DNA from 3 places in the Luteococcus sp. H101 genome. Region 3 is predicted to be linked to each of the others. Evidence: predicted binding sites of a transcription regulator. Region 3 holds the regulator's gene; each other region holds the start of a gene.

Evidence for each region. The regulator LexA, encoded in region 3, represses DNA repair genes until DNA is damaged. The targets are predictions, from matches to a motif close to TCGAACANNTGTTCGA.
Region 1: a site for LexA is predicted at 3,627-3,642, ahead of AAEX60_RS05320 (DUF6504 family protein). Genes of this name have one in related genera too.
Region 2: a site for LexA is predicted at 3,152-3,167, ahead of ruvC (crossover junction endodeoxyribonuclease RuvC). Genes of this name have one in related genera too.

The regions. Positions count from the first base shown of each region.
Region 1 covers NZ_JBCDMW010000014.1:29,256-36,587, forward strand. Annotated here, with positions in the region: gene AAEX60_RS05315 (DNA polymerase III subunit alpha) at 1-3,301, opposite strand, end outside; gene AAEX60_RS05320 (DUF6504 family protein) at 3,311-3,604, opposite strand; gene AAEX60_RS05325 (helix-turn-helix domain-containing protein) at 3,743-4,633, shown strand; gene AAEX60_RS05330 (hypothetical protein) at 4,667-6,013, shown strand; gene AAEX60_RS05335 (HelD family protein) at 6,102-7,332, shown strand, end outside.
Region 2 covers NZ_JBCDMW010000021.1:77,815-85,146, forward strand. Annotated here, with positions in the region: gene AAEX60_RS08555 (HAD-IB family hydrolase) at 1-535, shown strand, start outside; gene AAEX60_RS08560 (GNAT family N-acetyltransferase) at 496-1,554, shown strand; gene AAEX60_RS08565 (YebC/PmpR family DNA-binding transcriptional regulator) at 1,632-2,432, shown strand; gene AAEX60_RS08570 (trimeric intracellular cation channel family protein) at 2,503-3,126, opposite strand; gene ruvC (crossover junction endodeoxyribonuclease RuvC) at 3,299-3,853, shown strand; gene ruvA (Holliday junction branch migration protein RuvA) at 3,850-4,455, shown strand; gene ruvB (Holliday junction branch migration DNA helicase RuvB) at 4,466-5,509, shown strand; gene yajC (preprotein translocase subunit YajC) at 5,634-6,077, shown strand; gene secD (protein translocase subunit SecD) at 6,163-7,332, shown strand, end outside.
Region 3 covers NZ_JBCDMW010000016.1:8,910-16,241, forward strand. Annotated here, with positions in the region: gene hflX (GTPase HflX) at 1-1,280, shown strand, start outside; gene AAEX60_RS06040 (ATP-dependent DNA helicase) at 1,407-3,344, shown strand; gene AAEX60_RS06045 (hypothetical protein) at 3,344-4,060, shown strand; gene lexA (transcriptional repressor LexA) at 4,073-4,876, opposite strand; gene AAEX60_RS06055 (hypothetical protein) at 5,155-5,559, shown strand; gene AAEX60_RS06060 (RDD family protein) at 5,629-6,396, opposite strand; gene AAEX60_RS06065 (DUF2752 domain-containing protein) at 6,501-6,896, shown strand; gene nrdR (transcriptional regulator NrdR) at 7,098-7,332, shown strand, end outside.

The DNA.
Region 1 (7,332 bases), on a different contig from region 3:
CCTGCTGCCGCCGCGTCAACAGCTCCGTCGACGCGGTGATGGCCAGCTCGGCCAGCAGGCCCCGGTAGCCCGCCACCACATGCCGGCTGGCGTCCAGGCCCAGGATCTCCAGCTCGGCGGCCAACCGCTCGTCGTGGTCCATCTCCGGCAGTCCGGTGGCCACGACGTCGCGGGGCGGGAACCAGATCCGGGGCGGGACACCGCACGGGGCCTCGACAGGCTCGGCCACCGTGGCCGGGTCTGGCTCTGGGGCCGGTTCGGTGAAGTCCAGGGCCAGCTGCACCCCGGCCATCCGCTCGGCGGCCCGGCCGGGCACCATCTCCGCCCTGGCCTGGCGGCGGGCCAGGTCCCGCGGGTCATCCCCGACGGCGGCCGTGGGCAGGCTGGCACGACGCAGCCCCCGGGCCCGGCTGGCGGCCCGGACATCGGCCCGCTGCTGCCGGACCAGGTCGGCCAGTGCCAGCAGCAGGTCCCGTCGGGTGAGCCGGCCGTGCCGCAGCACCGCCGAGGGCCGGCCCACCCCGTAGAGCTCGTCGAAGGCCCCGGCCAGCACCAGGTTCTCCGCCAGCGGAGCCGACGGCTGCACCCGGGCCCAGAAATCGCTCAGGCTGGAATAGGGCTGGCCGGCCACGATCCGGGCGACGTCGACCTCGCTGATCCCCTTCACGTCGGCCAGGCTGAGCCGGATTGCCCAGGCCGAACCGTCGGGCAGGCCGGCGGCGGGCCCCTCGACAGGCTCGGGGATCGGGGTGGTGGGCTCGGGGATCGTGGGGACGGGCTCCACCCGGTAACTCCCAGTGCTGTGGTTCACGTCGACGCCCAGGATGGTGATCTTGCACCGTCGGGCTTCCTCCAGGATCAACCGCTTGGGGTACATCCCCGGGTCATGGGTGAGCACCCCGGCCAGGAAGTGCGCCGGGTGGTACCACTTCAGCCAGGCCGACTGGTAGGTGGGCAGCGCGAAGGCCGCGGCGTGCGCCTTGCAGAAACCGAAGCTGGCAAAGGCTTCCAGCACCTGCCAGACCCGCTCCACCAGCTCGACGGAGTAGCCGCGTTGCCGGGCCAGCGGGACAAACCAGTCCTTCACGTCCAACTGGCCGGCCGGGCTGCCCAGGGCCCGTCGGGCCTCGTCCCCCTGGGCCAGACTGCACCCGGTCATGACCGAGATGATCTTGATGATCTGCTCATGGAAGACCACCACCCCGCCGGTCTCGGCCAGCACCGGTGCAAGATCAGGATGCAGGTACTTCGGCGGCGTCCAGCCCTGCCGGGCATTGAGGAAGGGGACCACCATGTCCGACTTCACCGGCCCGGGCCGGAACAGCGAGATGTCGATGATCACGTCGTTGAAGGTGCTGGGGCCGAACTTGCCCACCAGCTCCCGCTGCCCGGGGGACTCGATCTGGAAGCAGCCCAGGGTCTGGGCGTGCCCGATCATCCGGTAGACCGACGGGTCGTCGAAGGGCGCCAGGGAATCGACGTCGGGCACGCTGCCGGTGGTGCGCTCCAACTCGCCCAGGGCGTGCGCCATGGCGGACTGCATCCGGATCCCCAGCACGTCCAGCTTGAGCAGGCCCAGGTCCTCCACGTCGTCCTTGTCGAACTGGCTCATCGGGAAACCGCCGTGGCTGGCCTCCAGCGGGGTGCGCTGGGCCAGGGTGGTGTCGCTCAGGATCACCCCGCAGGGGTGCAGCGCGACGTGCCGGGGCAGCCCGTCCAGGGATTCCACCAGCCGGAAGAGCACCTCCAGCCGGGGTTCGGCCAGCCCGGCGGCGCGCAGTTCGGGCAGGTCCCGCAGCGCCTTGCGGGCATCCCGGGCGCGGATGTGCGGGAAGGCCTTGGCAATCGCGTCGGCCTCGGCGGGCGGCAGGCTGAGCGCCGCGGCCACATCCCGCACCGCGTGCCGCACCCGGTAGGTCTCCACCATGGCGACGCAGGCCACCCGCTGCCCGCCGAAGTGGGCCAGCACCCGCTCGTAGATCTCGGTGCGCCGGGCCGATTCCACGTCCAGGTCGATGTCGGGCAGGGCCTGGCGCAGCGGGGAGAGGAAGCGTTCCATCACCAGCCCGTAGGCCAGCGGGTCGACGCCGGAGATCCCCAACAGGTAGTTGACCAGGCTGCCCGCGCCGGAACCGCGGGCGGCGCACCGGATCCCCAGCTCCCGGACCATGCCCACCACCTGGGCGACGGTGAGGAAGTAGGCGGCATAGCCCAGCTGGCCGATCACGGCGAGCTCCTCGTGCAGCCGGGCGCGCACCGCGTCGGTCAGCCGGCCATAGCGCTCGGCGACGCCGGCCTCACACCGGGCCCGCAGCTCCGCCATCGCCTCGTCGCCGCTGGTGCCCAGGGTCTCGAACTCGGGCAGGTGCAGCTCCCCCAGCCCGATGTCGGCCCGCGGGTCCAGCCGGCAGCGCAGCGCCGTCAGTCGGGTGTCGGCCAGCAGCTGCTCCGCACCGCGCTCGCCCCGGCCGGCCAACCGGGCCACTTCCTCGGCCAGCCGCAACATCTGCTTGCCGGGTTTGAGGTGGGCCTCGGCATTGCGCCGGTCCACATTGCGCGCATCCAGCGGCACCCGCCGGCGGGCTGCGTCCAGCACGTCGATGGTGGCGGCCTGGCCACGTTCGGCCATCCGCACCTGGTTGGTCAGCACCGCGGTCAACCGGTGCTCATCGGCCAGGGCCAGCATCCGGCCGGCCTGCCGGGCGCTGGTCACCCCGTCGCCGCCCACCTGGTGGTGGGTGACCGCCACCTGCAGCTGCTCCGGCCCCACCAGGTCCAGCCAGCGGCGCAGCTCGTCGCGGGCCAGGTCCGCCCGGCCGGCGGCCACGTGCAGCCCGAACTGGCTGTCCGCGCCCAGGCTGACCAGCAGGTCCCCGCCGTCGGCATGCCGGGCGAAGAGCTCCGGGCTGGCTACCGGCCGGCCGCGCTCCCCGGCCAGGTGGGTGTCGGTGACCAGCCGGCACAGGCTGGCCCAGCCCGTCCGGGAGGTGGCGGTGGCCACCACCCGGGGCAGCCGGGGGTCGCGCAGCTGGCCGCCCCGGGCCGCGGTGCGTCGGTGACTGGACGCAGGCCGTCGGCCGTCGGTGAAGGGCACCGCCAGGTCCACCCCCACGATGGGGGCAAGCCCGGTGCGCAGGCAGGCCTTGGCAAAGCGGACCGCGCCGTAGAGCCCGTCGCGGTCGGTCAGGGCCAAGCTGTCCATGTCCTGCGCGGCAGCGGCCGCCACCAGCTCCCCGGGGTGGCTGGCGCCGTACCGCAGGGAGTAGCCGGAGGCCACCCGGAGGTGGACGAAGGGATCCATGCCGGCTCCTCAGTCCACGACGGTGCGCAGCCGCCAACTGCCGTCGGCCAGGGCATGCGCCAGCTCGTAGACGCCGCGGCTGCCGGCCCGGCCATTGGCCGCCTCCACCCGCCAGACCTCGCGCTCCCGCAGCAGGTCATCGCTGCCGGCTTCGGCGTGTTCCCACCAACTGCCGGACTCGATCCAGCGCTGCTGGACTTCCAGCACCCGCCACAGCCGGTTGCGCCACAGGAACTGGCCCGGACCCTCGTCGCCCCCGACGGGTCCCAGCCGCACCTCGATGGGGTCATCACATCTGCGCATGGCGCCTCCCACGACGGTTGATTCGAACATGATTTCGAGCAGAAACCACTATAGGCGCCGCCACTGACAAGAAATCAACCCCGCACGGAAGTAGCTGACATGTAAAGCACCCCGGGGTATGACAGCATTGGCATCACCATGACCGAGCCCCCGCCGATTGGCCGACGAGACCCCTCCTCCTCGTCGAACCCCTTCGCCGACCGTTTGAGTGCAGCGATCGCGCAGCGGGGCCTTTCCCTGCACCGGATCCAGAGCAAGCTGGCCGCCCAGGACCTCAAGGTCTCCACCGCGACGCTCAGCTACTGGGCCACCGGCCGTTCCCGCCCGGCCCGCGCCCGCTCACAGAATGTGATCAGCGCGCTGGAGGTGATCCTTGGTCTGCCCCCCGGGGACCTGCTGGGCGCCATGAGCGGGGACTCCGGCTGGAAGAGCATCAGCGAACTGCTGCCCCAGGCCGAATACCTGCCCGCGGACCTGGAGGAGATCACCCGAACCCAGGCCAAGAACTGGCGACGGGTGATGGTGCACGACGTCTCCTACATCGGCGCCGACCACATCGAGACCCACACCATCACCACCCAGGTCTCCCGGGCCGAGGCGGACCAGGTGGACGGCTGGACCTCGGTGGTCCAGGCCGAGCCCGGCCAGAAGGCCACCATCCAGCCGCTGTCGGGGATGACGATGCAGAACTTCCGCACCCCGGAGGACCGGCTGACCCTGGCCGAGGTCAAGCTCCCCCGCCCGCTGCGGCGTGGCGAGTCCGTCCTCACCAGTCAGCGCAGCGACTACGGCCCCGGCGGCCAGCCCACCACCCGAGTGGGCCGGGCCGTGCCGGCGGTCACCGACCTGCTGGTGCTGGAGGTGCACTTCGCCGGGGCCCCGCCGCGGCGGATCGAACGCAGCTTCACCGACCCGGCCACCGGCGAGGTGACCCTGATCGCCCGCTCCCTGTTCATCGCGGAGGACCAGGCCCACTGCGTGATCACCAATGCCGCCGTCGGCACCCACCTGCTGGTGCTGGAGTGGTGAGCCTGCCTCCGCGCACGAACTAGGCTGGCCCGCATGCACCTGGACCCCGCCACCATCCTGATCCGGGGCGCCACCCTGACCGGGATGGCCGCCGCCGCCCGGCTGGCGAAGGCCGGGCACCACGTCGTGCTGGACGCCGACGGCCTGCCCGACGGTGGGCACTGGGCCAGCCTTCCCCACCTGGGGGTGGAGGCCGACGAGCTGCCACAACATGTGCGCCTGCCCGCCACCTGGCGGGACCTGTTCAAGAAGTCCGGCCGCGCCTTCGACGCGGAACTGACCCGGCACGGCCTGCGGCTGGTGCCCGCCCCGGAGCAGGTGCACCGCTTCGCCGACGGCCGGCAGTTCGTGCTGCCCAGCGAGCGCGGCGCCCAGCACCAGGCGGTCCGGGAGGCCTTCGGTGAGGGGACCGCCCAGCGCTGGACCGCCCTGCTGGACGAGTTGGACGAGCTGTGGCAGCAGCTGCGCCGGGTGGGGCTGGAAGAGCCCGCTGACGAGGAGAGCTTCACCCGGGCCACCCGGGATGCCCTGGCCGCGAAGACCACCCTGGACGAACTGGCCGAGCGCCCCGGAAACCCCCACCTGGCCCGGATCATCCGCAGTCAGGGCCTGTTGGCCGGCGCCCTGCCGGGCCGCAATCCCGCCCTGTTGGCGGTGCGGCTGGCCATCCACCGTCGGTTCAGCCACTGGCAGTTGGTGGATGAAGCCGGCCACAGCCAGCGCGCCTCCCGGCTGGTGGACCTGCTGGCCGAACGGCTGGAGCTGCGCGGGGTGGAACGGATCGGCGCCCCCGCACCCCTGCTGGGTTCCGGCCTCCCGGACCTCTCGGACATCACCCCCGCCCCGGCCACCGACGCCGACGTGCTGTTGGACACCATCCCCCACCAGCCGGTGGGGCTCTTCGGCCGCACCATCGGCCGCCCGGCGATGGCCCCCACTGTGCGGCACGAACTCACCGAGGCCCTCGACGATGAACTGGCTCCGCTGGCCACCTGCCCCGAGGACCCCCGGATCACCCGCGGGATCGTGGAGGTGGTGGACCACGGCGCCGGCAATCCCGTCGTCAGTTGGCACCGCCCGCTGCCCGACGGCCGGGTGCTGGTCACCATCCACGACCACAACCACCCCCGGCCGGACCTGTCCTGGGGGCTGGCACCCACCAGCTTCAAGCACTGGCAGCAGCGCCCCAAGCTGAAGATCGACCAGCGGCGCTGGCAGGCCTCGTCGGCCAGCCATGCGGGGCCGGACCCGTGGGGCGAACTGTTGAGCGCAGCGCTGGCTGCCTACGAGATCCACGAGGAGCTCACCGGGGAGGACATTCGTCCCACCAACCGGACCCCTCCGCCGCCCCGACGGCAGGCTCGACCCGCGCGTCGGTAGCGTAAAGTGGTCAGGCAAGTCTTCAGTGAGGAATAGCCCCTTGACCGATCCGCAGCGCCCCGAGACCACCACCGACCAGCAGGCCCTGCTGGAGGGTGAACTGGCCGTCGAGCAGCGCCATGTCGACCGCGTGCACGCCCAGCTCGAGGTCGCCACGGCCTCCGCCAAGCAGGTGGAGGCCGAAGGCCGCAACAAGTTCGTCACCGACCGCGGCAACTGGATGCGGGAGGAGGACGGCACCGCCCTGTTCGAGCGTGACGCCTTCGCCTTCCAGGCCGCGAAACGGCTGGCGGTGCTCGACGCGGAGCACGAGGGCCTGGTCTTCGGCCGCCTGGACCTGCGCGACGAGGAGCATCGCTACATCGGCCGGATCGGCGTGCGGGATGACGACTACGAACCGCTGGTGATCGACTGGCGGGCGCCCGCCGCGGAGCCCTTCTACCGGGCCACCGCCAACAATCCGATGGGCGTGATCCGCCGCCGCGTGCTGCGCTGCCGCGATGACCGGGTGATCGGGATCGAGGACGACCTGCTGGACGACTCGGTGCCCACCGAGCTGCCGGTGATCGGCGAGGGCGCCCTGATGGCGGCCCTCAGCCGGGCCCGCGGTCACCAGATGAAGGACATCGTCGCCACCATCCAGGCGCAGCAGGACGAGGCGATCCGCGCCCCCTACCAGGGCGTGACCGTGATCGCCGGCGGTCCGGGCACCGGCAAGACCGTCGTCGCGCTGCACCGGGCCGCCTACCTGCTCTACTCCAACCGCAAGCGGCTGGAGAAGGGCGGGGTGCTGGTGGTGGGCCCGTCCAGCGTCTTCATGAACTACATCGAGCGGGTACTGCCGAGCCTGGGCGAGGATTCGGTGACGCTGAAGTCGATCGGTTCGGTGGCCAGCGACGTGCTGCGCACCGCGGTGGACCGGGTGGACCAGGCGCAGGCCGCCACCCTGAAGGGCTCGCTGCGGATGCTGCCGCTGCTCAAGCGGCTGGTGGTCTCTCCCGCCGTCGAGACCGACGAGCACCTGCAGTTGCGAGTGACCGTCAAGGGCGAGGTGCTCACCCTGAAGCCGGACAAGCTGCGCCGGATGCGCGCCGACCTGCTGGCCAGCCACAAGAACAACCGTTCCCGGCAGGTGGCCGAGCAGGCCGCGGTCAACGCGCTGTGGAGCCGCTTCCCGGCCGACGACCATGACTTGGACCGCGACCAGTTCGAGGATGCGGTCACCAGCCAGGCTGCTTTCCAGATGGCGATGAATGCCTGGTGGCCGATGCTGTCCGCGCCCCGGGTGCTGGCCCGGTGCGCCGACGCCGACCTGCTGC
Region 2 (7,332 bases), on a different contig from region 3:
GCGCTCCATCTACCGTCGCTACGCCGGCATGGAGATGAGCCGGCTGGAGGCCTATGTGGACCAGCAGATGGCGCCCTTCGTCAAGGATCGGCTCTCCCCGCAGGCCATTGCCCGGATCCAGGAGCACCGCGATGCCGGGCACGTCACCATCCTGATGACCGGCGTGATCCGGCCGCTGACCCGGCCCCTGGAGGACCTGTTCGACGTGATCGTCGCGTCGGAGCTGGTGGTGGATGACAACGGCATCTGCACCGGCTTCCTGGCACAGCCACCGATGGTGGGCGAGTCCCGCTCCGCCTGGCTGCGACACCACGCCGCCCAGCACGGGATCGACCTCGCCCAGTCCTATGCCTATGCCGACAGCCACGTGGACCTGCCGATGCTCAATGCCGTCGGCAATCCGGTGGCGGTGCAACCCGACGTCGGCCTGCTACGTGCCGCCCGCAAGGGTGGTTGGAGCGTGGTGGACTGGCACGCCAGCCCCTCGATCCAGCGGTGGCGGCTGCCCCGCCGGGCCGAGAACCCCGGGAACTGACCAGCGGCGTGGACCCCTTCGTCGGGGGCGGCCTGGAATGGAGCGCCCTGGTAGCCGAGGACCTCGAGCAGCTCGCTGAACTGCGGACTGCCATCGAGTACTTCGACGACCCCGTGGAGCGGCTCAGCCTGGCCGAGCTGGAGGAGTACTTCTCCGCGCCAGGAGCCACCCCCGAGGCCGATGCCGTGGTGGGCCGGGACAAGGGCGGCACCATCGTCGCCTATGGCTGGAACCACATCCGCGGTCTGGACGTGGGCGAGCCCCAGGTCTGGCTGGATGGTGGCGTGCACCCCGCCTGGCGACACCAGCAGCTGGGGCGACGGCTGCTGGAGTGGCAGGTGGCCCGGGCCCAGGAGTGGTTCGACGAGATCCGGCTGGAGCACCCGGAGCTGAACCGGCTGCTGCTCACCCGCTTCGTGGAACAGAAGGCGGGCACCCACGCCCACATGATGGAGGCGGCGGGATTCACCGCGCGTCGCTGGTACTTCGACATGCACCGCACCTTCGCCGACGACAATGGGCCGCGGATCCTGCCGTCGATGCCGCGCACGGACGGGATCGGGTTGCAGCCCTACCATCCGCACTTCAGCGAGCAGGTGCGGCTGGCGCACAATGAGGCCTTCGCCGACGTGCCCGGCGTGCATGCCGTCTCCCGCGCCGCCTGGGAGCACTCGATGCGGCGCCGGGCCGCCCGGCCCGAATGGTCCTGGGTGGCCACCGTCGACGGGCAGGTGGTGGGCTACGCAATGAACAGCGCCTACGTGCAGGACTGGGAGGCCCAGAGCTTCTCCGAGGGGTGGACCGACCGGCTCGGTGTGCGGCCCGCATGGCGGGGGCACAATGTGGGCTCGGCGCTGCTGATCGCGTCGATGCGCACCTTCCTGGACGCCGGCTTGGACGGTGCCGGGGTGGGCGTCGACACCACCGACCCCGGCGGGGCGGTGCTGCTCTTCGAGTCGGTGGGCTACGAGGCGGAGGAGATGGTGGTGCTCTACGGCCGGGAGCTGGTGGCCGGCTGACCGCCGGTTTGGGGGCACAGGGTCCGCAGCGGGTAGCATGGCGCGTCAGGATTCTGCACGAGAGGTGAGGTTGACGCATGAGCGGTCACTCCAAATGGGCCACGACGAAGCACAAGAAGGCCGTCATCGATGCCAAGCGCGGCAAGCTCTTTGCCAAGCTGATCAAGAACATCGAGGTTGCGGCACGCGTTGGCGGCGGTGATCCTGGCGGGAACCCGACCCTCTACGACGCCATCCAGAAGGCGAAGAAGAACTCGGTGCCCAATGACAACATCGACCGCGCCGTCAAGCGTGGCTCCGGTGTGGGTGCCGACGCCGTCAACTACGAAACCATCATGTACGAGGCCTATGGCCCGGCCGGCGTGGCGATCCTGATCGAGGTGCTCACCGACAACCGCAACCGCGCGGTCTCCGAGGTGCGCGTCGCCGTGACCCGCAATGGCGGCACCATCGCCGACGGCGGTTCGGTGCAGCGGCTGTTCGAGCGCAAGGGCGTCGTCACCGTGGCCAAGACCATGGAGGTGCCGGGTGAGGGCCGCAAGACCGAGACCCGCGAGATCACCGAGGACGAGCTGCTCGAGGCCACCATCGAGGCCAATGTCGAGGACGTCAACGACAACGGCGACGAGTTCGAGCTGATCAGCGACCCCAACGACATGGTGGAGGTCCGAAAGGCCGTCCAGGCCGCCGGGATCGACTACAACTCCGCCGACGTGAACTTCGTCGCCAGCTTCGGCCAGGTCATCGACGACTTGGAGACGGTGGAGAAGGTGGAGCGGATCGTCGATGCCCTGGAGGAGTCCGACGACGTCCAGAATGTGTACACCAACGTGGAGCTCAGCCCCGAGCTGCAGGCCAGGATCGACGCCGAGGACTGACCCCGGCCGGACAACCTGGACGGGCCGCGCACCAAGCCGGGTGCGGGGCCCGTCACGGTCTTGAACAGCATCAGTCGCGTTCCGGGCGGCGGGGCGTGGGGGAGTGCCATCCGAACCTGATGGCCGCCAGTCGAAGACCGCAGACCAGAGCCATCAGGACCCATTGCAGCGGGTGGCCGATGACCGGGCGGCTGGTCAGGTCGAGCCGGGCGGCGGCGTCGGTCAACAGGGAACCCAGCAGGGCGGGCAGCGCGTAGAGCTCCGGGGAGAAGACGCTGGGCACCTGCCCGGCCAGGACGTCGCGCAGCACCCCGCCACCCACGGCGGTGATCACGCCCACCATCACGGCCTCCATCCCCGGGTGGCCGGCATGGATCGCGGTCAGCGTGCCAGTGACGCAGAAGGCGCCCAAGCCCACGGCGTCGGCCACCAGCACGGTGCGGCGCAGTTTCGAGACGGGGCGTTCGGAGTAGAAGGTGATCATCCCAGCAGCCAGTGCGGTACAGAACAGCGGCAGGTTGGTGATGTTCGACGGGGGAGTGATCCCCAGCAGCAGGTCCCGAACGATTCCGCCGCCCAGGGCCGTGACCACGGCCAGGGTGAGGATTCCGAAGATGTCGAAGTGCCGGCGCACGCCGACCAGGCCTCCGGACAGGGCGAAGGCAAACACACCGACGAAATCAAGCAGCACCACCCGAGCAGCCTACTGGAGTAGGATTCCGAACGCGTGTTCGAGGGGTGATGTGGCTGGTGGGCCACGACCAGGCGTGCGCAACCAGGGCGGCCGAGCTTGCCGAGGGCTCAGCAACAGCGTCGGGGATCCTGGCTGGGGTATGTGCGTGGAATGGAGGACGAGGATGCGGGTACTGGGTGTGGATCCCGGCCTGACGCGGTGCGGCATCGGCGTCGTGGAGGGCGTCCCCGGCCGTCCGCTGGACCTGCTCGACGTCGGGGTGGTGCGCACCCCGCATGACCTGGACCACGCCAAGCGGCTGCTGCGGATCCACGACGGGATCGAGGAGTGGATTATCCGTCATCGGCCGGAGGCCGTCGCGGTGGAGCGGGTCTTTGCCCAGCACAACCTGGAATCGGTCACCGGCACCAGCCAGGCCGCCGGAATCGCGATGTTGGTAGCCGCCCGGCACGGCATCCCCGTCGCCCTGCACACCCCCAGCGAGGTCAAGGCCGCGATCACCGGCTCCGGCCGGGCGGACAAGGCCCAGGTGGGCACCATGGTGGCCAGGATCCTGAAGCTGGCCGAGCCGCCGAAACCCGCCGACGCCGCCGACGCCGTCGCCCTGGCCATCTGCCATGTCTGGCGGGGTGCCGCCACCAATCGCTACGCCGAGGCCGTGGAGAAGGCCGCCCGGCAACGGCCCGCCCAGGCCCCCACCCGTCGCATCCCCAGGAGACCCGCATGATCAGCCACCTCACCGGACAGGTCGCCGCCGTCGGCGCCACCTTCGTCGTGCTGGACCTGAACGGCTTCGGCATGAAGGCGCTGTGCACCCCGGGAACCGCCGCCGCGGTCCGGTTGGGTGCCGCCACCACGCTGTACACCTCGCTGGTGGTGCGGGAGGACTCGCTCACCCTCTACGGCTTCCAGGAGGCCGAGGAGCGGGACCTGTTCGAGCTGGTGCAGTCGGCCAGCGGCATCGGCCCCAAGATCGCGCAGGCGGTGGTGAGCGTGATGAGCCCCGATGACTTCCGGGCCGCGATCGCCAGTGAGAACCTGGCGGCCCTGACCCGGGTGCCCGGGATCGGCCGCAAGGGGGCCGAGAAGATGGTGATCGAGCTGCGGGACAAGGTGAACTCGCTGGGTGCCGTCACCACCCCGACCCCCAGCGGCGACGGCGCCGCCCAGTGGCGGGAACAGGTGGCCGACGGCCTGCAGGGCCTGGGCTGGTCCGCCAAGGATGCCGAGGCCGCCTGTGACAACGTCGCGCATCTGGTGGAGGCCGACCCGGCGGTGGGGATCGCCGTGCTGATGCGCGCCGCCTTGGCCTCCCTGGCGCGGAAGTAGGCTGGGTCGGGTGGAACACTCTCCGGTTGACCCGCACGCCGAGCCCGAGGAACGCGCCGTCGAGGCCGCCCTGCGCCCGTCCAGACTCGACGAGTTCGAGGGCCAGCCCCGGGTGAGCGACCAGCTCGGCCTGGTGCTGGCCGCGGCCCGGCACCGCGGCACCACCCCGGACCACGTCCTGCTCTCCGGCCCGCCCGGCCTGGGCAAGACCACCCTGGCCATGATCATCGCCGCCGAGATGGGGGCGCCGCTGCGGATCAGCTCCGGCCCGGCCATCCAGCATGCCGGGGACCTGGCCGCCATCCTGTCCGGGCTGAGCGAGGGCGAGGTCTTCTTCCTGGACGAGATCCACCGGATGAGCCGGCCAGCGGAGGAGATGCTCTACCTGGCGATGGAGGACTTCCGGGTGGACGTCGTGGTGGGCAAGGGGCCCGGGGCCACCGCCATCCCGATCGACATCCCGCCCTTCACCCTGGTGGGCGCCACCACCCGGGCCGGCCTCTTGCCGGGCCCGCTGCGGGACCGCTTCGGTTTCACCGCCCAACTGGACTTCTACGGCTCCGACGCGTTGGAGCACATCGTCCACCGCTCGGCGGCGGTGCTCGACGTCGACCTGGACGACGCCTCCGCCCGGGAGATCGCGCTGCGTTCCCGCGGCACCCCCCGGATCGCCAACCGCCTGCTGCGGCGGGTGCGGGACTACTCCCAGGTGCGCCACCAGGGCCGGGTCACCCGACGGATCACTGCCGAGGCCCTGGAGCTGTACGAGGTGGATCCCCTGGGTCTGGACCGGCTGGACCGGGCCGTGCTGCAGGCCATCTGCACCAAGTTCGGCGGCGGGCCGGTGGGGCTGTCCACCCTGGCCATCAGCGTGGGGGAGGAGACCGAGACCGTGGAGGAGGTGGCCGAACCCTTCCTGGTGCGGCTGGGCTTCCTGATGCGCACCCCGCGGGGCCGGGTGGCCACCCACCGGGCCTGGCAGCACCTCGGGCTGACCCCGCCCGGGTCGGCGTCGGGGGGCGTCGGGGACACCCAGGAAGACCTGTTCAGCTGACCAAGGTCGACGCCGGATCGGGTCCACGCCGCCCGATGAATCGTCGCTGGGGCACGGCAGTGGGTACGCTGTCCGTTGGGTCACGCCCGTGTCCCGCCCCTGCCGTCCACGGAATGGATTCCCGATGACCCCGATGTTTGCCAGCGGAGCCACCACCATCATGTTGGTGCTCGCGGGCATGCTGCTGTTCACCTTCCTGCTGCAGCGCCCGCTGAAGAAGCAGATGGCCGCCCAGAACGAGCTCCGGGCCTCGGTCGCGGAGGGCAATCGGGTGCTGCTCACCAGCCAGATCTTCGGCACCGTGACGCATGTGGGTGACGAGCAGCTGATCGTGGAGATCGCTCCCGGCGTCGAGGTCACGGCGATGAAGCAGGCGCTGGTGCGGATTGTCACCCCGCAGGACGAGGAATTCGAGTTCGCCGACCCCGAGGACACGGTGGCTGAGGCCTCCACCACGGTGGTTGAGAAGACCACCCCGGTGGGTGAGGCCCCCACCACGGCGGCTGAGCCGGTCGAAGCCCCCGTCGCTGACCAGAACCTTCCGGGCGATTCCGCCCGCCCCAACTGATCCACCCCCGCCTGACTGGTTCAGGAAGTAAGGACAAGACACTGTGGCAACCAGTACGGGCCGGTCACACCCCGGCCGCACGCTGATCATCTTCCTCCTGTGCGCGGCCGCGCTGTACGCCCTGATGGGGGTGGCCCACACCTGGAAGCCGCGCCTGGGCCTGGACCTGGCCGGCGGCTCCACCATCACCCTGACCGCGTCCAACACCAATGGTGGTGGCTCCATCTCCCCGGAGAACCTGGAGCAGGCGCGCACCATCATCCAGAACCGCGTCGACGGTCTGGGCGTGGGTGAGTCCTCGGTGGCCACCCAGGGCGGCAACCACATCGTGGTGAGCGTGCCCAATGTCTCCAGCGATGACCTGACCAACATGGTCGGTGCCACCGCCCAGCTGATGTTCCGCAATGTCTACGCCGTGGAGCCGGTCACCCCGGATCCGTCGGCGCAGCCGTCGGCCACCGGCAGCGCGACGCCGGGCGCCTCGGCGACGCCGGGTGCCTCGGCCGCCCCCAGCGCGTCGGCCGCTGCGTCGGCACCGGGCCTGCCCACCGTCGCACCGAGCCCGGTGGACCGGTCCAAGATCAAGTCCACCGGCAAGGTGCTGGACCTGAAGACCGCGATGGCCTACCAGCCGCCGGCCGATGTCCAGGCGGACTTCGCCAAGTACACCTGTGACCAGGAGTACCCGGACAATCCCGACCTGCCGCTGCTCACCTGCGACCGGGAGGGCACGGCCAAGTACCTGCTCGGCCCCGTCGTGGTGGAGGGCAAGGACGTGAAGAATGCCACCGCCGGTGTGCCCCAGGGCCAGCTGCAGGTGGCCGTCGACCTGACCTTCAATGACAAGGGCAAGGCCAACTTCGGCACCGTCACCACCGCCCTGGTCAGCAAGCAGCAGCCGATGAACCAGAACGCGATCGTGCTGGACTCCAAGGTGGTCTCCGCCCCCGCGATCCAGTCGGCCATCCTCAACGGGCAGGCGCAGATCACCGGTTCGTTCACCCAGAAGTCGGGCCAGGACCTGGCCAATGTGCTGAACTACGGCGCGCTGCCGCTGAAGTTCGACGTCTCCGAGGTGCAGACCGTCAGCCCCACCCTGGGCGGCGAGCAGCTGCGGGCCGGCATCATCGCCGGCCTCATCGGCCTGGGTCTGGTGGTGGCCTACTCCTTCCTCTACTACCGCGGCCTGGGCATCATCGTCGTCGGATCGCTGATCATCGCGACGGTGATCACCTGGGCGACGATGAGCCTGTTG
Region 3 (7,332 bases):
ACCGCGACCTGCAGCTGGAACGGGTCGTGCTGATCAGCGTCTGGACCTCCGGCACGGAGCAGGACGCCGAGAATGCCATGACCGAGCTGAAGGCCCTGGCCGAGACCGCCGGTGCCCAGGTTCTGGAGGGGCTGATCCAGCGCCGCAAGTCCCCGGACCCGGCCACCTACATCGGCCGCGGCAAGGTGGACGAGCTGCGCGAGGTGGTCATCGCCACCGGCGCCGACACCGTGATCTGCGACGGTGAGCTGCAGCCCGCACAGCTGCGCAATCTGGAGGATCGGGTGAAGGTCAAGGTGATTGACCGCACCGCGCTGATCCTGGACATCTTCGCCCAGCACGCCAAGAGCGTGGAGGGCAAGACCCAGGTGGAGCTCGCCCAGCTGCAGTACCTGCGCCAGCGGCTGCGTGGTTGGGGTGGCAACCTGTCCCGCCAGGCCGGTGGCCGGGCGGCCGGCGGCGCCGGGATCGGTGGCCGTGGCCCCGGTGAGACCAAGATCGAGACGGACCGTCGGCGGATCAACACCCGGGTCGCCATCCTGCGCAAGCGGATGCGGGACCTGGACGCCACCCGGGAGAACAAGCGGGCCGACCGCAAGCGCAACCGGATCCCGTCCATCGCGATCGTCGGCTACACCAATGCCGGCAAGTCCTCCCTGCTGAACCGGATGACCGACGCCGGGGTGCTGGTGGAGAATGCCCTGTTCGCCACGCTGGACCCCACCACCCGTCGGCACACCACGCCCGACGGCCGGGTCTACACCCTCACCGACACCGTCGGCTTCGTCCGGCACCTGCCGCATGACCTGGTGGAGAGCTTCAAGTCCACCCTGGAGGAGTCCGCCCAGGCTGACCTGCTGCTGCACGTGGTGGACGGTTCCGATCCGGATCCCGTCGGGCAGGTGAATGCGGTGCGTACGGTGCTGAACGACATCGGCGCGGGCACCGTGCCGGAGCAGCTGGTGGTCAACAAGACCGACGCGGCCAGCACCGAGGCGCTGCAGGTGCTGCGCACCCGGTACCCGGAGGCGATCTTCGTCTCGGCCCGCACCGGGCAGGGCGTGGAGCAGTTGCGGGCCATCGCGGAAAGTCGGTTGCCCAGCCCGGAGGTCAGCGTCGAGGCGTTGATTCCGTACCAGCGCGGGGACCTGATGGACAAGATCCACCGCAATGGCCAGTTCATCACCCAGGAACACACCGGTGAGGGCACCCGCGTGGTGGCCCGGGTGCACCCGGAGCTGGCCGGCGAGCTGGAGCCCTTCCGGATCAACGCCGGGTAGGCTTGCTCGGTGCCCGACGCCGAGAAGCAACAGCCCGAAACCTCCTCCCGCACGCACACCTCCACCGAGGTGCTGCAGGCGGCCGTGGCGGCCATCGGCGGCACCCCGCGCGAGGGCCAGCAGCGGATGGCGGAGGCCATCGAGCAGGCGATCCAGACCGGGGAGCACCTGCTGGTGCAGGCGGGCACCGGTACCGGAAAGTCCCTGGGCTACCTGGCGCCGGCGCTGCTGCACGTGCAGGGCAGCAAGCAGCGGATCGTGATTGCCACCGCCACCCTGGCGCTGCAGGCCCAGCTGGCCAACACCGACATCCCCAATGCCCTCAAGGCCGTCGCCGCCGTGACCGGCAAGCAGCCGCAGCACGCCATCCTCAAGGGCCGCACCAACTACGCGTGCCTGCTGAAGGTCCGCGACGGGATCACCCAGGAGCAGGACACCCTGCTGGGCGGGGCGGAACTGGCCGCCAACCTCAAGGAGTCCAAGGCGGACGTCGAATCCGTGCTGGGCGCCGAGGTGCTGATGCTGCGGGATTGGGCGGAGCAGGAACTCAAGGACAAGGGGTTGGCGGACAAGGACGATGCTCCGGCGCACACCCCGCGGGCCTGGGGGCTGGTCTCCATGCCGGTCCGCGAATGCCTGGGCGCCCAGCGCTGCCCCTATGGCGCCGAGTGCTTCGTCGAGGCTTCCCGGGAAAAGGCTCGCGGATCGGACCTGGTGGTCACCAATCACGCGCTGCTGGCGATCGACGCGATGCACGGCGGCACCGCGTTGCCGGAGCACGACATCGTGATCATCGACGAGGCCCACGAGCTGGTCAGCCGGGTCACCGGCGCCGCGAGCGACGAACTCAGCCCACAGACCGTGGAGCGGGTCGCCAAACGCGCCTTGCCCTGGCTGAGCGATGACCTCGGCCTGGAGTTCCTGGAGTGCGGCGACATCCTGCGGGCCGCCCTGGAGGACACCGAGCTGGCCCGGGTGACCCAGCCGGGTTCGGCCACCACTGCCTTCGAGACCATCCGGGACGTCACGCGACGCGTGGTCTCCGGCTTGGGTGGCAAGGGGGAGAAGGGCAAGAAGGACGTCGACCCGGAGCAGCAGCAGGCCGCGAGCGCGGTCAAGGAGGTCTTCGACATCGCGGAGCGGATGGCAGCGCTGTCCGCCAATGACGTCGTCTGGGTGAGTGAACGGGAACGGTTCGGCCGGCAGGCGCAGGTGGCGCCGTTGAGCGTGGCCGGGCTGATGCGGGAGCGGGTGCTGGGCGAGGCCACCACCATCCTGACGTCGGCGACGCTGAAGATCGGGGGTGACTTCAACCAGGTGGCCGGCCAGATCGGCCTGCGCAAGACCGACCGGCTGGAGGGCGACCAGCACGACGCGGACAATCCCCTGGCGTGGCGGGCGCTGGACGTCGGCACCCCGTTCAACTACCAGCGGCAGGGCATCCTGTACTGCGCCACCGGCCTGCCCAATCCGCGGCGCGACGGGATCACCCAGGAGGCACTGACCGAGATCGCGGAGCTGGTCTGGGCCGCTGACGGCCGTACCCTGGGGTTGTTCGCCTCCCAGCGCGCCGCCGAGGTGGCCGCCGCCCATGTCCGCAAGCAGCTGCCCAGGATGACCATCCTGTGCCAGGGCGACGCGCAGCTGTCCGAACTGACCCGGCGTTTCGTCGCGGAGCCGGAGGTCTGCCTGTTCGGCACCGTCAGCCTGTGGCAGGGGATCGACGTGCCGGGCGAGACCTGCGAGTTGGTGATCATCGACAAGATTCCCTTCCCGCGCCCCGACGACCCGCTGATGCAGGCCCGGCAGCAGGCCGTAGCGGAGGCCGGCGGGAATGGCTTCATGTCCGTGGCCGCCACCCATGCCGGGCTGTTGCTGGCCCAGGGGGCCGGCCGGTTGATCCGGCGGGTGACGGACAAGGGCGTGGTGGCGGTGCTGGACCCGCGCCTGGTCACCGCCCGTTATGGCGGTTTCCTGCGGGCCTCCATGCCGGACTTCTGGATGACCCGGGACCGCGAGGTGGCGGTGCAGGCGCTGCGCCGCCTGCAGGAGGCGAGGAAGTGATGTCCGAGGTGATGGTCCGCCCCGAGGGGCACGACGACGGCCCGCCCGCCGGCAGCCACTTCCAGCGGCTGGAGCACGCCCGGGTGCGCCGGTCCACCGCCGAGCTGCAGGCCCGGATCAGAAGCCGGTTCCCGAACCGCACCCTGTGGGAGGTGTGCGGGGAACTGGTGGCGCTGGTGGACGAGGTGGCCGGCCAGGACGGGCAGAGCCAGCGTCGAGTGCGGCTGGCGAGGGTGCTGTCCCGGCTGGCGGTGCTGCTGGTGGTGGTCTTCCTGGCCGGCACCATCGGGCTGGCCGCCCTGGATGTGTTGCGAGGCGGGACCTTCCAGGCCATCGACTTCCTGCCGCTGCTGGAAACCATGATCAACAACCTGGTCTTCGGCGGGCTGGCGGTGCTCTTCCTGCTGGCCGTGCCCGAGCGGATGGAGCGCGCCCGCATCCTGCGGATCCTGCACCGCTTGCGTTCGCTGGCCCACGTGATCGACATGCACCAGCTGACCAAGATCCCGGAGCGTCACGAACTGGGCGCGGCAGACCTCAAGATCTATCTGGAGCAGTGCTCCGAGATGCTCTCCCTGGTGGGCAAGACGGGCGCCCTGTTCGCCGAGGACACCACCGACGGTGACGTGCTGGACGCGGTGGAGGGGATCGAGGCCCTCACCTCCGACATGGCCCGCAAGGTCTGGCAGAAGATCGCGATCATCCAGCCGGGCTGACCCCCGCCAGGGTCAGATCCGGCGCAGGACCGCGACCACCTTGCCGAGGATGGTGGCGTGATTGCCGTCGATGGGGGAGTAGGCCTCATTGTGCGGCAGCAGCCAGACCTGACCGGGGGTCTTCTTCAGCGTCTTCACCGTGGCCTCGTCGTCCAGCAGGGCGGCGACGATCTCACCATTGTTGGCGTCGGGCTGCTGGCGGACCACCACCCAGTCACCGTCGCAGATGGCGGCCTCCACCATCGAGTCGCCGTGTACCTCCAGCATGAAGATGGTGCCGTCACCCACCAGCTGCTTGGGCAGCGCGAAGACCTCCTCCAGATGCTCCTCGGCCAGGATCGGGCCCCCGGCGGCGATCCGGCCCACCATCGGCACGTTCACCGCGGTGGGGAAGGCGTCATTGATCCCGGTGATGTCCGACGCTTCGTGGGTGGCGGCGGGTCTGGCCTCCTGCTTGGGCAGCAGGGATTCGGGCAGGTGCAGCTCCATGGCGCGCGGCTGGCCGGGCTTGCGGTGGATGAATCCCTTGAGCTCCAGCTGCTTGAGCTGGTGGGCGACGCTGGAGGAGCTGGCCAGCCCGGCGGCATCGCCGATCTCCCGGATGCTCGGCGGGTAGCCGTGCTCGGCCAGCGAGTCCCGGATGATCTCCAGCATCCGCCGCTGCCGCCCGCTCAGCCCGTCGACGTCGACCGGGCCGTCGGGCAGCATCTTGATCCGGCCCCGGCCGGCGAGCTCCCGGCGGACCTGCTCATTGGTGGGGCGCCCCACGGGGCGCTTGCCCTTCTTGGTGGTCTTCTTCTCGTCGCCTGTCGCCATGACCCAAGCCTACCCGCCGTCACGTTCGATTCAAAAGTTTGTTCGAGGTGTTTCGCAGGCTTTCCGGCGGCTTCGGCACCCGGCCCCCGAAAAATTGTCAGAGGCGCCTGTTTGACTCTGGATCGTTCCCGTTCGAGGGGCTCCGCCACCCGGCGAAGGCAATCCATTCGAACGACTGTTTGATTGGATCGAATGGGGGCGCTAGTGTTGGCATCGAACACTCGTTCGACGCTCGGATGGAGCGGCGACGGGGTTCGTCCCAGAACCAAGGAGTAACCATGAATGCATCGCTGATTGCCAAGGCCAGTGCCGTCACCCCGGCTCCGGTCCGCCGCCGCGTGCGTGAGGTGCAGCTGCGCGGGCCCCAGGCTCGTCCGCAGGGCTTGGCCGCCCCGGGTGGCCGTCCGGCCCAGCCGGTTGCTCCCGGAGGGCACGGCGCCCCCGTCCAGCTCCGGCTGGCCCCGCAGCGCTCCCGGGCGCTGTCCGCTCCGGCCACGCGGGTGGCCGCGGCCGACGGCCCGGTCCGGCTGACGGACCGCGGCATCCTGGTGATCGTGCTGGTGCTGGCGGTGATCGCCGTCGCGACGCTCGCTCTGGGTCTGGTCAAGTTCTTCGGGGTGAGTGATGCCCCGTTGGAGGAGCAGGCGCCCAGCACCAGCGTCGCCGTGAGCCTGCAGAGCTAGCTGTGCCGGCACGGCGAAGGCCCCGACCCGTCGGGGTCGAGGCCTTGGCGGTCTTGCGTTTGGTGCGCGTTACTTGGTGTTGATCACCAGGGTGTTGACGATCTTGTCCGCGATGGTCTGCCGCTTGGCATCCCACAGCGGGAAGAGGAAGCCAACCATGCAGATGATGGCGTCGACGAGATGGGCCAGCTGGCGCAGGAAGGCCTTCAGCGGGCCGATCGGCTGACCGGTGGCCTCGCTGACCAGCTTGGTTCCCACCACCTGACGGCCGACCGAGACGCCGGTCTTGCCGTCACGCCAGACCATGTTGTAGAAGAACCAGGCCCACGCGAGCACGGTCAGGATCCAGCCCATGGTGGGATTGGTGCCCGCGATGTCGATCAACTCGCCGGTCTCGAAGTCGTACTTGGAGGTGCCCATCATGGGCTCGGCGATCCGCTGCAGGATGGCCATTGGCAGGATGTCGATGATGTGGCTGCCCACGCGCTTGATCCAGGGCGTCAGGGTCGCGCCACCGTAGGGCTGCGCGTAGGCCTGCTGGCCGTAGGTCGGCTGCGCGTACGGTTCCTGCGGCATCGGCTGGCCATAGGGCTGCGCCGGCTGGCCGTACGGATTGGCCGAGGGCTGGCCGTAGGGGTCCGCGGCGGGCTGTTGCGGCTGGGCCGGCTGGCTGTAGGGATTGGCCGAGGGCTGGCCGTAGGGGTCCGCGGCGGGCTGCTGCGGCTGGGCCGGCTGGCCATAGGGGTTGGCCGGCGGCTGACCGGAGCCCTCGGGACTGCCCGCATTCTGCGGATTCCACGGGTCGTTGTTGGGGGTGTTGGTGGGGAAGTCGTTCACTGAGTTCTCCAGATCTGTGTGGTCAGGTGGCTCGTCCCCGATGCTAGGGGAGGCTGGGCGCACTTCGGGGGAGCGCGCCGAGGAGCCGCGGCACAATGTCAGGTATGGATCCCGCGCCCTTTGATGCCCGACGAGCCCTGCGGGGCGTCGGCTCGCTGGCACTGGTGTGTGCGGGCCAGGCTGCGCTGGTGTTGATCCTGGGGCGGGGAGTCCCCTGTCCGTTGCGGGTGACCACCGGGCTGCTCTGCCCGGTCTGCGGCACGACGACTGCCGGTATGCACCTGCTGCACGGGCGGTGGAACGAGGCCTGGCAGGCCAATCCGTTCACCCTGCTGATCGGTGGGGTGTTGACACTGTGCACGACGGCCTGGCTGGTGGAGGCCCTGGGCGGCCCCGCCATCCGTCCCCCGCGCTCGGTTCGCCCGGTGACGATGGATCGGATCCTGATCCTGCTGGCGGGCCCCGCCGTGGCCTTCGCGGTGTGGCGCAATCTGCTCTGAAATGCCACCCGACACGCCGTCGATGCGCCCTTCGCGAGGGTTTGACGTTGGGGTGCGAAACACCTACGGTAGCTACATCTAGTGGTTGCACCGGTGTGATTCACCCACAGCTAGTGGTTGAAGGCACAAAGAGTCGCCGCTTGTCCAGTCCACCGACGAGGCCCTCAGGGGTTGCTTGTCATGCCCGAAAGGAGTCAGGCCGTGCACTGCCCATTCTGCCGCCACTCCGATTCCCGCGTGCTCGACTCCCGGGCCACGGACGACGGCTGCAGCATCCGCCGTCGTCGCCAGTGCCCGGCCTGCGAGCGTCGCTTCACCACCATCGAACAGGTCCAGCTCTCCGTGCTGAAGAAGTCCGGAGTGCTGGAGCCGTTCAATCGGGACAAGGTGATTTCCGGGGTGCGCAAGGCCTGCAAGGGGCGCCCCGTGAGCGAGG